Linked DNA regions of Fodinicurvata sp. EGI_FJ10296. The protein of the gene in region 2 interacts with the protein of the main gene of each other region in a pairwise test. Links are inferred from orthologs where the notes say so. Each region holds a gene or a part of one and is shown on either strand. Other genes may lie near its edges.

Region 1 (6,250 bases), on a different replicon or contig from region 2:
ATCCAGCTCGGCGACGGCTGCCAGACGCGCTCGGAGCGCGTCGCGGTGAGGCCCGATGCGGGGCAGTTCGCAAATGATCGTAACGTCGATTTGTTCCGGCCGGTAGCCGCGAAGGGCGGCGCGTTCAATGGCCGTCTCCAGGAACTGCACGCTGTCAGCGCCGCGCCAATGTGGATCGGTGGGTGGAAAATGGCTTCCGATATCCGCATCGGCCATCGCGCCCAGGACTGCATCGGTCACGGCATGGAGCGCGACATCGGCGTCCGAATGGCCGGACAGACCAAAGGGCGCAGGAATGACGACGCCACAAAGGGTTACGCTGTTTCCCGGACATGTCCTGTGAACATCGAACCCCTGTCCGAAGCGCCGGATCGGTGCCGCTGTGGCCGTTTCGCCCTGAAAGTGAGGAATCGTCGGTAACATATTGGGTTCGCGAAGAAAAACCTTGGCAAGTGCCAGATCTTCCTCAACTGTTATCTTTATGTTGTCCATGCGGTCGGGGACATGGCCGACCCGAAGTCCTGCGGCTTCGGCTACGGCGGCATCGTCTGTCAATCGGCGGCCTGCCGCTTCACGATGTGCTGTCAGGATCCTGTCGAACCGAAATCCCTGCGGCGTCTGTGCCCGATAGAGGCCTGCGCGGTCGACCGTCTGCTGAATGATGCCGGAATCGGTGACGGCTTTCAGGGTATCGGTGACCGGCATGGCAGCGATCGCGCCGTCCAGCTCGCCCGCAACGGCCCCAATTACGGCTTCGATCGTTGGTCGGCGGACAAGCGGCCTCACACCATCATGGATTAACACCATCGTCGGTGGGTCGGACGCGCGGGCCAGGCTTTCCAGCCCCGCCAATACCGACGCCTGGCGGTCGGCGCCGCCATCAACAATGGACAGGACAGCCCCGGCGGGGTTCAGTCCGTCCAGGGCCATTGCCGTCATGTCCCGGTGAACAGGATCGACGACGACGACAATGCGGCTGATGCCTTCAACCGGCAGAAACGCCTCGACCGTGCGGCGCAGAACAGGGCGGCCCGCCAGATCGCGGAATTGCTTCGCTATGGCGCCGCCGAACCGTTCTCCCCGGCCGGCTGCCACAATGATGACGCTACAGGACGGTCGGGATTTCGATTGGCAGGTTTCTTCCGCGACGTTGCTCATAAAGGCTTCCAGTCGTTCGGACAATCAAAGCATTGGTATTCGGGGTCGCAGGCCCCGAGACTCCTGGTTCAAAAATGGGATAGACCGCGATACGGCCGCTGGCAAGGACCGAGACAATTTGACGAGAACGCCGCCGCGGCAGACCGGCCGTTACGGAAGAATTTCGATTCACGCTTTGATTCAGTAGCAAACCCTGCTAACTTTGCCTAATTTTGGGGCACTATATGGAGTTGCCTAATTCATGGGCATAACGCTCAATCCTGTTCATATAGGCGACATAGGCGTGGATCCGCCTGTGTTTCTGGCACCCATGTCCGGCGTCACGGATCAGCCGTTCCGCGCAATTGTCAAGAAGCTGGGTGCGGGGCTCGTCATCTCCGAGATGATTGCCAGCCACGAGATGGTGCGTGCCGCGCGGGCCAGTATGCGCACCAGCACCGATTGCGGCGACGAATATCCGATGGCGGTTCAGCTGGCCGGCTACGACCCGGCGATCATGGCCGAAGCGGCACGGCTCAACGTCGATCGCGGCGCAGCGATCATCGACATCAATTTTGGCTGCCCGGCCCGAAAGGTCGTCACGAAGCAGTGCGGATCGGCACTGATGCGGGAACCCGCCCTGGCTGCCTGCATCGTGGACGCTGTAGCCAGGGCGGTCGACGTTCCGGTAACGGTCAAGATGCGGCTCGGCTGGGATGACAGCGACCTGAACGCGCCTGATCTGGCCGCCCGTTGCGAGCGGGCCGGTGCGCGGATGATTACCGTCCACGGCCGCACTCGTTGCCAGTTATATACCGGGACCGCCGACTGGGCAGCAATCCGGCCGACGGTCGATGCGGTGTCGGTACCCGTGATCGTGAATGGGGATATCGACGGTCCGGCCTCCATAGACCGCGCCCTGCAGGCCAGCGGTGCAGCGGGCGTGATGATCGGCCGAGCCGTCCAGGGCCGCCCCTGGCGGTTGGCCCAGGCCGGCGCCTATCTTCGGACCGGCGTCTGGCCTGCCGACCCCGACCTTTCCATGCGCCGGGACATCGTGTTGCAGCATTATGAAGCGATACTCGCTCACTATGGTTCGAGCAAAGGAATAAGAATCGGACGTAAGCATCTGGGATGGTACGTCAACGGACTGCCGAATGCCGCCGACGCCCGTCGCTTGTTCAACACACTCGAAGACTCGCAGGCGGTACTGGAGACGGTGTCGGCGGTGTTCGACGCGGCGATCGGAGCTGGACTGGACAATGAGAGTCTACCCGTTCAGGACGCTTCGACAGTAGGTGAAGATAGCGGCATAAATGCCCGAGCGAACACGAGGAAGGTCGCATGACCGACGATACCGGGGCGGGTGCGGCAGTCCGATCGTCGGGAAAAACGCAGCACTCGGCCATATCGATCCTGAATTCGTTGCCCGAGCCGGTGCTGGTCGTCGATCTCGACTTCAGTGTTCGGTTCGTAAATTTCGCGGCACAGCATTTTTTCGACGCCAGCGATGCCCAGATGACCGGACACAAGCTGGACCATTGGCTGCCCGGCGATAACCCACTGTTCAGCCTTATCAGGCAGGCAATCAGCGATGGCGGCAGCGTTTCGGAGTACGGCGTCACCCTGGAGAGTCCGCGGATTGGTCGGCATGACACGACGATCACGGTCGGACCGGTCGAGGCGGCCAGCGCCGGCGAGGCGGCGGGAAACACCGCCAATAAAACCGCGGTCGTTCTGATTCACAGCGCCTCGATCGCCCGGAGGATCGACAACCAGCTGACCCATCGGGGTGCTGCGCGGTCGGTCACCGCCATGGCTGCAATGTTGGCGCATGAAGTCAAGAACCCCTTGTCTGGCATCCGTGGCGCTGCGCAGCTGCTGGAGGCCACCGCGTCGCCGGAGGACCGGTCGCTCACCCGCCTGATCTGCGACGAGGCCGACCGGATTGTCGCTCTGGTCGACCGGATGGAAGTTTTCGCCGACGGTCGACCGGTCGAACGGTCGGCCGTTAATATCCATGCGGTGCTGGAGAGAGTCAGAGGGGTTGCGCAGAACGGGTTTGGACGGCGCGTGAGGTTCATTGAACGCTATGACCCGTCGTTGCCCGCCGTGCACGGGAACCATGACCAGCTTGTCCAGGTGTTTCTGAACCTTGTGAAGAACGCCTGCGAGGCGGCGCCGGTCAAAGGAGGCGAGGTCACATTGACCACCTCGTTCCAGCACGGTGTCAGCATCGTCGTGCCGGGGACGGGAAGCCGGATGCAGCTGCCACTGGTCGTATCGGTACAGGACAACGGCGCCGACGGTATACCGGACGATATCCGCCCACATCTGTTCGACCCGTTCGTGACGACCCGGACCAATGGAACGGGGCTCGGATTGGCGCTCGTGGCCAAGATCGTCGACGATCACGGCGGCGTCATCGAACTGGACGGTACCGCCCGTCAGACGACGTTTCGCGTATTCCTGCCCATGTATACCCAGCGGCGCCATCGACATAACGGCGACGATGAGCGGCACCCGGCGGAAACGACCGCGCTTTCCGATGAACCGTCACGCTTCCCGGAGAACTAGACGATGGCGACACCCACGATTCTGGTAGCCGACGACGACAAGGCGATCCGGACGGTGCTGGTACAGGCGTTGAACCGGAACGGGTATGACGTACGAACGACAGGCCATGCCGCAACCCTGTGGCGCTGGGTGCAGGATGGGGAAGGCGATCTCGTCATCACCGATGTGGTGATGCCCGACGAAAACGGTCTCGACCTTATCCCGCGGATGAAACGGATCCGTCCCGACCTGCGTGTCATCGTGATGAGCGCGCAGAATACGCTGCTGACCGCGGTCAAGGCGACCGAGCGCGGCGCCTTTGAGTATCTGCCGAAGCCATTCGACCTGGGCGAGCTGGTGAATGTGGTCAAACGCGCGCTCAAGACGCCTGCCGCCCCTGCTGCGGCCGGCGGTGGAGGCGAAGGCGAAGATGACGAGCAGCTTCCGCTGATCGGGCGTTCGCCGGCCATGCAGGAAATCTACCGCGTCATGGCCCGGCTCATGGGGACCGATCTGACGGTGATGATCACCGGAGAGAGCGGAACCGGCAAGGAGCTGGTTGCCCGCGCATTGCACGACTACGGCAAGCGCCGCAACGGCCCCTTCGTTGCGATCAACATGGCCGCCATTCCCCGCGACCTGATCGAGTCCGAACTGTTCGGCCACGAAAAAGGCGCCTTCACCGGGGCCACGGTGCGATCCACCGGCCGTTTCGAGCAGGCCCAGGGGGGGACGCTTTTCCTGGACGAGATCGGCGATATGCCGATGGAAGCGCAGACGAGGCTTCTGCGCGTCCTGCAGGAGGGAGAATATACCACCGTTGGCGGCCGCGTGCCGATCCGTGCCGATGTCCGCATCGTGGCCGCGACACATCGCGACCTCCGCCATGCGATTCAGCAAGGCGATTTCCGCGAGGATCTATTCTATCGCCTCAATGTCGTACCGATCCGGTTGCCGCCGCTGCGGGAGCGTGTTGAAGACATTCCCGCACTGGTCCGGCATTTCCTGAACAGCGCCAACAACGAAGGCCTTCCGACCAAGAGCATCGATCCGCCGGCCATGGAGCGCCTGAAAATGTACAGGTGGCCGGGCAATGTCCGGGAACTGGAGAATGTGATCCGCCGGTTGTCGGCCCTGTATAATCAGGAGAGCATCGGCGCCGATATCATCGATATGGAACTTGCGGAAGCACCGCCTCCAGCCGAAGACGGCACAGCGCCGCCGGCAAGCGAGGGATTGTCCGGTGCCGTCGACCGTCACCTGCGTGACTATTTCGCTGCTCATGAGGGCGAGCTGCCCGCAGACGGCCTTTACGACCGGGTGCTGCAGGAGATCGAGCGGCCGTTGATCACACTGTGCTTGTCCGCCACGAAGGGCAATCAGATCAGGGCGGCGCAGTTGCTCGGCCTCAATCGCAACACATTGCGCAAGAAAATTCGCGAGATGAATATCGAGGTCGTCCGCGGGCTCAAATAGCGTTGCGCGCGACGCAGACGGCAGGTATCCACTGACAGGCAGGTGAGGGCGCGAGCGGGGATCGTGCCTGTGGCGATGCGCTGTGCTACCGATAAGGTTTCCGCCCCGGCAGTAGTGTCCGGTAACCTGCCCCATCCGGTCGGTTTGACCGGGACCGAACCACCGCCGGCCCTTTGGAATTATTGGAAGTCTGTTGTCCATGGCGAGTGGCGCCGATACCGACAAGCGTATTCCGCAGGGTCATTCCCTGCGTCTGGCGTGGCGCGACCTGGTCCGCTGGTCGTCGCGGCTTGGGCTGGGCAACAAATTCGCGCTTGCCCTGATGGTCGCGGCCGTTCTGGCCGGATTGGCCACCTATGCCGCGCTGACCGAGGGTACGTCACTCAACCGCGATACGGACACGATCAACTTCCTCCTCAACCTCGATCTGTTCATACTGCTATTGCTTGGGGCGGTGATCGCGCGGCGCGTGGCCATCCTGTGGGGACAGCGGCGGCAGGGGCTGGCGGGTTCGCGCCTGCATGTGCGGGTTGTGGCGCTGTTCAGCGTTGTGGCCGTTGCGCCGGCGATCCTGATGGCGACCTTCTCGCTGCTATTCTTCCATGCCGGCCTGCAATCCTGGTTCTCTGACCGGGTCTCCACCGCCGTCAATGAAAGCCTCTCGGTGGCCCAGGCCTATCTGGAGGAACATCAGCAAACACTGCGGGCCGATGCGCTTTCGATGGCCAACGATATCAATCGCGAGGCGGAACGCCTTGCGGTCGATTCAGCGTTTTTCAATCAGTTCGTTACCACACAGGCCATTCTCCGGAACCTCACCGAGGCTCTGGTCTTCGATTCGTCCGGCGAAACCCTGGCCCGTTCAAACCTGACCTTTGCGCTCCAGTTCGAACCCATTCCCGAAGACATTCTGTCCGACGCCCGCAATGGCGACGTCCGGCTGATGCCGACGGACAGCGATGACCGGGTCCGCGCGCTGATCCGGCTCGACCGGTTCGACGACGCATTTCTGCTGGTGGGCCGCCTGGTCGAAGCCAGCGTCATCGGCCATATGGAACGCGCGGAAACTGCTGTTGCCGAG
Region 2 (4,946 bases):
CGCGGATGATAACTTGTCCGTATCGTTGCCGGCCAGGTCTGGAAAAAGGCGGGCAAACTCACCGCTATGTGGCGTCAGAACAAGGCGATGCCCCTTCGGTGATTTCGGCAGGCCGGCAGCCCCATCCGTCGGCAGGTCGGGCGCCGGCAGGTCGGGCGCCGGCGAGAATGCCGTAAGGCCGTCGGCGTCCAGCACCAGTCCCGCTCCGGTGGAGAGCCAGTCGCGTGCCCGGCCTCTCAACCTCTCTGCCGCGGCGGCATCGCCCACTCCCGCACCCGGCCCGATGACGGCGGCCATGTGATCCGGACGCCCGACAGCGGCCGACATCGCCGATTCCCAGCCACCGCCCCCTGGGCGGAGTACGAGTCCCGGTTCGACGGCGCAAATGCCGTCAACGCCCTCACCCGCCAATGTTACGTAGCCGGCCAGACGCCGGGCGGCCGCCGCCGCCAGTCTGGCCGCACCAATCATCTCACCGCCCAGAACGACGACGTGGCCACGGCTGTATTTGTGGTCCTGGATTGTCGGCGCTGGAATCACGCCGTCCCATGCCGCCGGCCTGTTAATATGCGCCGTCGGCGCAATGACGTGCAGCACGGTGGGATCGATGCCGATGTCGACGAGATCGGTGCGGCCGCAGATCGACCGTCCAGGCTGGAGGCAGTGACCGGGCTTCAGCCGGAAAAATGTGACAGTCACATCCGCTGGAACGGCTCGCCCCTCGTCTCCTCCCCTTATCCGACCCGTCGTTCCGTCCAGCCCGCTGGGAACGTCAACGGCGACGATACGCCCCCCCCTTTGGCGCAACCGCGCGAGCAGCATGGCCGGCGCCCCGTTGAAGGGCCTGGACAGACCGGCGCCGAACAGGGCGTCGACGACCACGGCCGGCGTTCGTTGATCGTTTGCCATGGTTCGGCACCAGGAATCGTCGATGATCTCCAGGGGGCCGTTCCAATCGGCGAATGCCGTTGCCGCATCACCGGAAAGGCGGCCTGGATCTCCAAGCAGCGCAACGCTCACGGACCACCCGCGACGTGCCAGAAACGTGGCCGCGACAAAGCCGTCACCGCCGTTGTTTCCAGGCCCACAGAGGACAAGGACCGGCCCCGGGGGCGCTGACAGACGCCCGACGGCATCCGAGACGGCTCGGCCGGCCCGACGCATGAGCACATGGCCCGGCGTTCCGGCAGTGATGGCGCGAGCGTCGGCCGCGCCCATTTCCGCGGCGGTCAACAGCTCCACTGGCCACTCGGCGTTGTTCATCGCGCGGTCCCCTTCCGACCTGCTGAATCTACGCACAAATGTATACCAAGGGCGTTGGCGCGGACAGCCGCCTTCTCATGGACCTGCCCAAGATACGCTGCGGGCACGTCCTGCTATATCTATTCAGATTGCATAAAGGGGAAAATGGGGCGACCGATGGGGTTCGAACCCACGACATCTCGGACCACAACCGAGTGCTCTACCGCTGAGCTACGATCGCCATAACACTGCCGTGATCGGCAGGCGCGGTGGATATGGACGATCCATCGCTGCCCGTCAAGCCCAACGCCACAACTTTTTCCGCGCCTGCCGCCACCCGGCTCGATCAGACCAAGGCCCAGCAGAGGGCATGGACTCGTTTGGACGCTTGAACCGCAGCCATGAAATGCGGAAGGCTGTCATACAGTCAAATGATGCCGAAGCGGCGCAAACCAGCTGAAGGGGAACAGGACGAATGCCCAGCACCAGCGATACGGCCCCAGCATCGATCAGGCCGGCGGACGCGATGTCCCGCCTTGGAACCGAGACGGCCTTTCAGGTGCTCGCCCGCGCCGCCGCCATGGAGCGCGATGGCCGATCGATCATTAATCTTGGCATTGGCCAGCCAGACTTCAAAACAGCCGACCACATCGTCGAAGCTGCAGCACAAGCTCTTCGGGACGGCCATCATGGGTATACGCCGGCTCGTGGTATCCAGCCGCTTCGTGAAGCCGTCGCCGCAGATCTGCAAGGCCGTCACGGCGTCGACGTGTCGCCGGAGCGAGTCGTGATCGTGCCCGGCGGCAAGGTGACAATGTGGTTCGCCATTCTGATGTTCGGTCAGCCGGGCGCCGAAATCATCTATCCTGATCCCGGATTCCCGATCTATGGCTCAGTTATCCGCTACACGGGCGCGACGCCGGTCGCATACCCGCTTCTGCAGGAAAAGGGCTTTGCCTTCGATCCGGATGCCATCCTGGCATCGATTACCCCGGCTACCAGGCTGCTGATCGTCAACAGTCCCGCCAACCCCACCGGCGGGGTCGTGCCGCCGGAAGCCATGGATCGGCTCGTGGCTGGCCTTGCAAAGCATCCGCATGTGGCGGTCATGAGTGATGAGATATACAGCCGGATGCTCTATCCGCCGCACGCGCATCGCAGCCTGCTCAGCTATCCGGAACTTGAGGACCGGCTGATTCTGCTCGATGGCTGGTCGAAGACCTATGCGATGACCGGCTGGCGCCTCGGATTCGGCGTTTGGCCATCGGCACTGATCGACCTTGCCGACAGGCTTGCCGTCAACAGTCATTCATGCGTCAACGCTGCTGCCCAGATGGCGGCCATCGCCGCTCTGACCGGACCTCAGGATGCCGTAGACGAAATGCTGCAAGCGTTCACGTCGCGCCGCCGCGTCGTCGTAGACGGACTGAATAGTATCCCCGGCTTTCGCTGCGTTGAGCCCGGCGGCGCCTTCTATGCGTTCCCTGATATCACGGCAACCGGTCTGGATGCCCGCACGATGCAAGACCGACTTCTGACCGAAGCCGGCGTGGCAACGGTTGCCGGAACCAGTTTCGGCGGAAACGGCGAGGGTTTCATCCGGCTATCCTACGCAAACAGCATCGAAGCCATCGAGGAAGCTCTGCAGCGCGTCAATAAATTCGTCGGCACGCTGTGACCGCCCCCCACTCACGCCCGGCGAAGTATCGGCCGAGATGGAGAGACGCCAACCGGTTGAAATCTGGAGGATGAGGGTCTATTGTGCCTATAAAATAGGCAAAATGCCGATTTTCTGAGCGGTCGGCAAGGGTGCACAGTCAGCAGGCCGAATTCGATAGGCCGACTATCGCACTCATTGTACAAAGTTTGGGAGCAAGTGGAGACGCTTGGTCCTGACATGCTTTCGATCGGTGCGGTTGGCACACTAATTGCTCCACTCGGCACCATGCTCTTATCCTCGGGGTCGAGTTCCCGGGGGCCGTCATTCCGGGGCAGCGATATTGTCCGGGCGACGTCAGACAACAGGCGAGAGGCGATGAAGAAAGTCGAAGCGATCATCAAACCGTTCAAGCTGGACGAGGTTAAGGAAGCGCTCCACGACGTTGGAATCATGGGCATTACCGTGACCGAGGCGAAGGGGTTCGGACGGCAGAAGGGTCACACCGAACTCTATCGTGGGGCCGAATATGTCGTCGACTTCCTGCCCAAGGTGAAGATTGAGGTAATCATGGAAGATTCCATGGTCGAGAGGGCCGTGGAAGCGATCCAGCAAGCGGCCCATACCGGCCGCATCGGCGATGGCAAGATCTTCATTTCGCCGATCGATGACGTCATCCGGATCCGTACCGGGGAAAAGGGCGCAGACGCGGTCTAACAAGCCGTTAGAGGTATCAGTCTCAGTAATCAGTCAAGGGCGGGTATCGGGAAACGATCTCTCCGCGTAAGAGACCCAATCCGGGTACGCAAAGCCGACACGGAAAAACCACAGGAAACAGGAAATGTCCGAAGCGATTTCGAAAGTCTTCGACCTGATCAAGGAACACGACGTCAAATACGTCGACCTCCGCTTTACCGATCCAAGGGGCAAGTGGCAGCATACCGCCCAGCATGTCAGTACGATCGACGAGGACGTCTTCACCGACGGATTCATGTTCGACGGATCGTCCATCAACGGCTGGAAGGACATCAACGAGTCGGACATGTCGCTGATTCCCGACGCGTCATCCGCCGTCATGGATCCGTTCTCGGCGCAACCCAGCCTGATTCTGTTCTGCGACGTCTACGAGCCATCCACCGGTCAGTCGTATAACCGCGATCCGCGCTCGGTGGCGAAGAAGGCGCAGGACTACATGGCGTCTCTGGGGATCGGCGACCGCGCCGTGTTCGGCGCCGAGGCGGAGTTCTTCGTTTTTGACGACGTTCGCTTCGAGCAGTCCATGCACCAGGGCTACTATCATCTTGAAAGTAGCGAGATTCCATCGGCTTCCGGCAAGGTGTTTCCCGAAGGCAACATGGGACACCGCCCCTACATCAAGGGCGGCTATTTCCCGATTCCACCCGTCGACAGCGGCGCCGATCTCCGTGCGGAAATGCTGTCGGTGATGGGAGAAATGGGTCTGGTGATCGAGAAGCACCACCACGAGGTGGCGCCGGCCCAGCACGAACTCGGCACGAAATTCGGTACGCTGGTCGAGCATGCCGACCAGATGCAGATTTATAAATACTGCGTCCACATGGTGGCCCAGGCCTATGGTAAGACCGCGACGTTCATGCCGAAGCCGGTCAAGGGCGACAACGGCTCGGGGATGCATGTTCACCAGTCGATCTGGAAAGAGGGCCAACCGACATTTGCCGGATCCGGCTATGCAGATCTTTCCGAGACCGCCCTTTATTATATCGGCGGCATCATCAAACACGCAAAGGCGCTGAACGCCTTTACCAACCCGTCGACCAACAGCTACAAGCGCCTCGTCCCCGGCTTCGAAGCGCCCGTGTTGCTTGCCTATTCCTCGCGGAACCGGTCGGCTTCCTGCCGTATTCCCTATGCGACCAGCCCGAAGGGCAAGCGGGTGGAAATCCGGTTCCCGGATCCGACGGCGAATCCCTATCTGGCCTTCTCGGCGATGCTGATGGCCGGGCTTGACGGCATCCAGAACAAGATCCATCCAGGCGACCCGATGGACAAGAACCTCTACGATCTTCCC

The links.
Region 1: the proteins of ABZ728_RS03470 (region 2) and ABZ728_RS11710 interact in binary tests that used the Escherichia coli proteins (3 or more experiments, as listed by UniProt). The link is inferred for Fodinicurvata sp. EGI_FJ10296 from one-to-one orthologs.

Annotation. Positions count from the first base shown.
Region 1 is NZ_JBFCVL010000005.1:71,698-77,947, forward strand. What follows is about bases 1,599-4,597. They hold ABZ728_RS11710 (ATP-binding protein), read left to right. Parts: upstream 1,599-2,481; coding sequence 2,482-3,714; downstream 3,715-4,597. Other genes in these bases: dusB (tRNA dihydrouridine synthase DusB), read left to right, coding at 1,599-2,485; ntrC (nitrogen regulation protein NR(I)), read left to right, coding at 3,718-4,597. Also shown: ispD (2-C-methyl-D-erythritol 4-phosphate cytidylyltransferase), read right to left, coding at 1-1,158; more of dusB, read left to right, coding at 1,400-1,598; more of ntrC, read left to right, coding at 4,598-5,169; ABZ728_RS11720 (PAS domain-containing sensor histidine kinase), read left to right, coding at 5,369-6,250.
Region 2 is NZ_JBFCVL010000002.1:9,569-14,514, forward strand. What follows is about bases 2,170-4,946. They hold ABZ728_RS03470 (P-II family nitrogen regulator), read left to right. Parts: upstream 2,170-3,277; coding sequence 3,278-3,616; downstream 3,617-4,946. Other genes in these bases: ABZ728_RS03465 (pyridoxal phosphate-dependent aminotransferase), read left to right, coding at 2,170-2,920; glnA (type I glutamate--ammonia ligase), read left to right, coding at 3,741-4,946. In the rest of the region: ABZ728_RS03455 (NAD(P)H-hydrate dehydratase), read right to left, coding at 1-1,263; more of ABZ728_RS03465, read left to right, coding at 1,718-2,169. UniProt on the Escherichia coli protein: P-II indirectly controls the transcription of the glutamine synthetase gene (glnA). P-II prevents NR-II-catalyzed conversion of NR-I to NR-I-phosphate, the transcriptional activator of GlnA. When P-II is uridylylated to P-II-UMP, these events are reversed.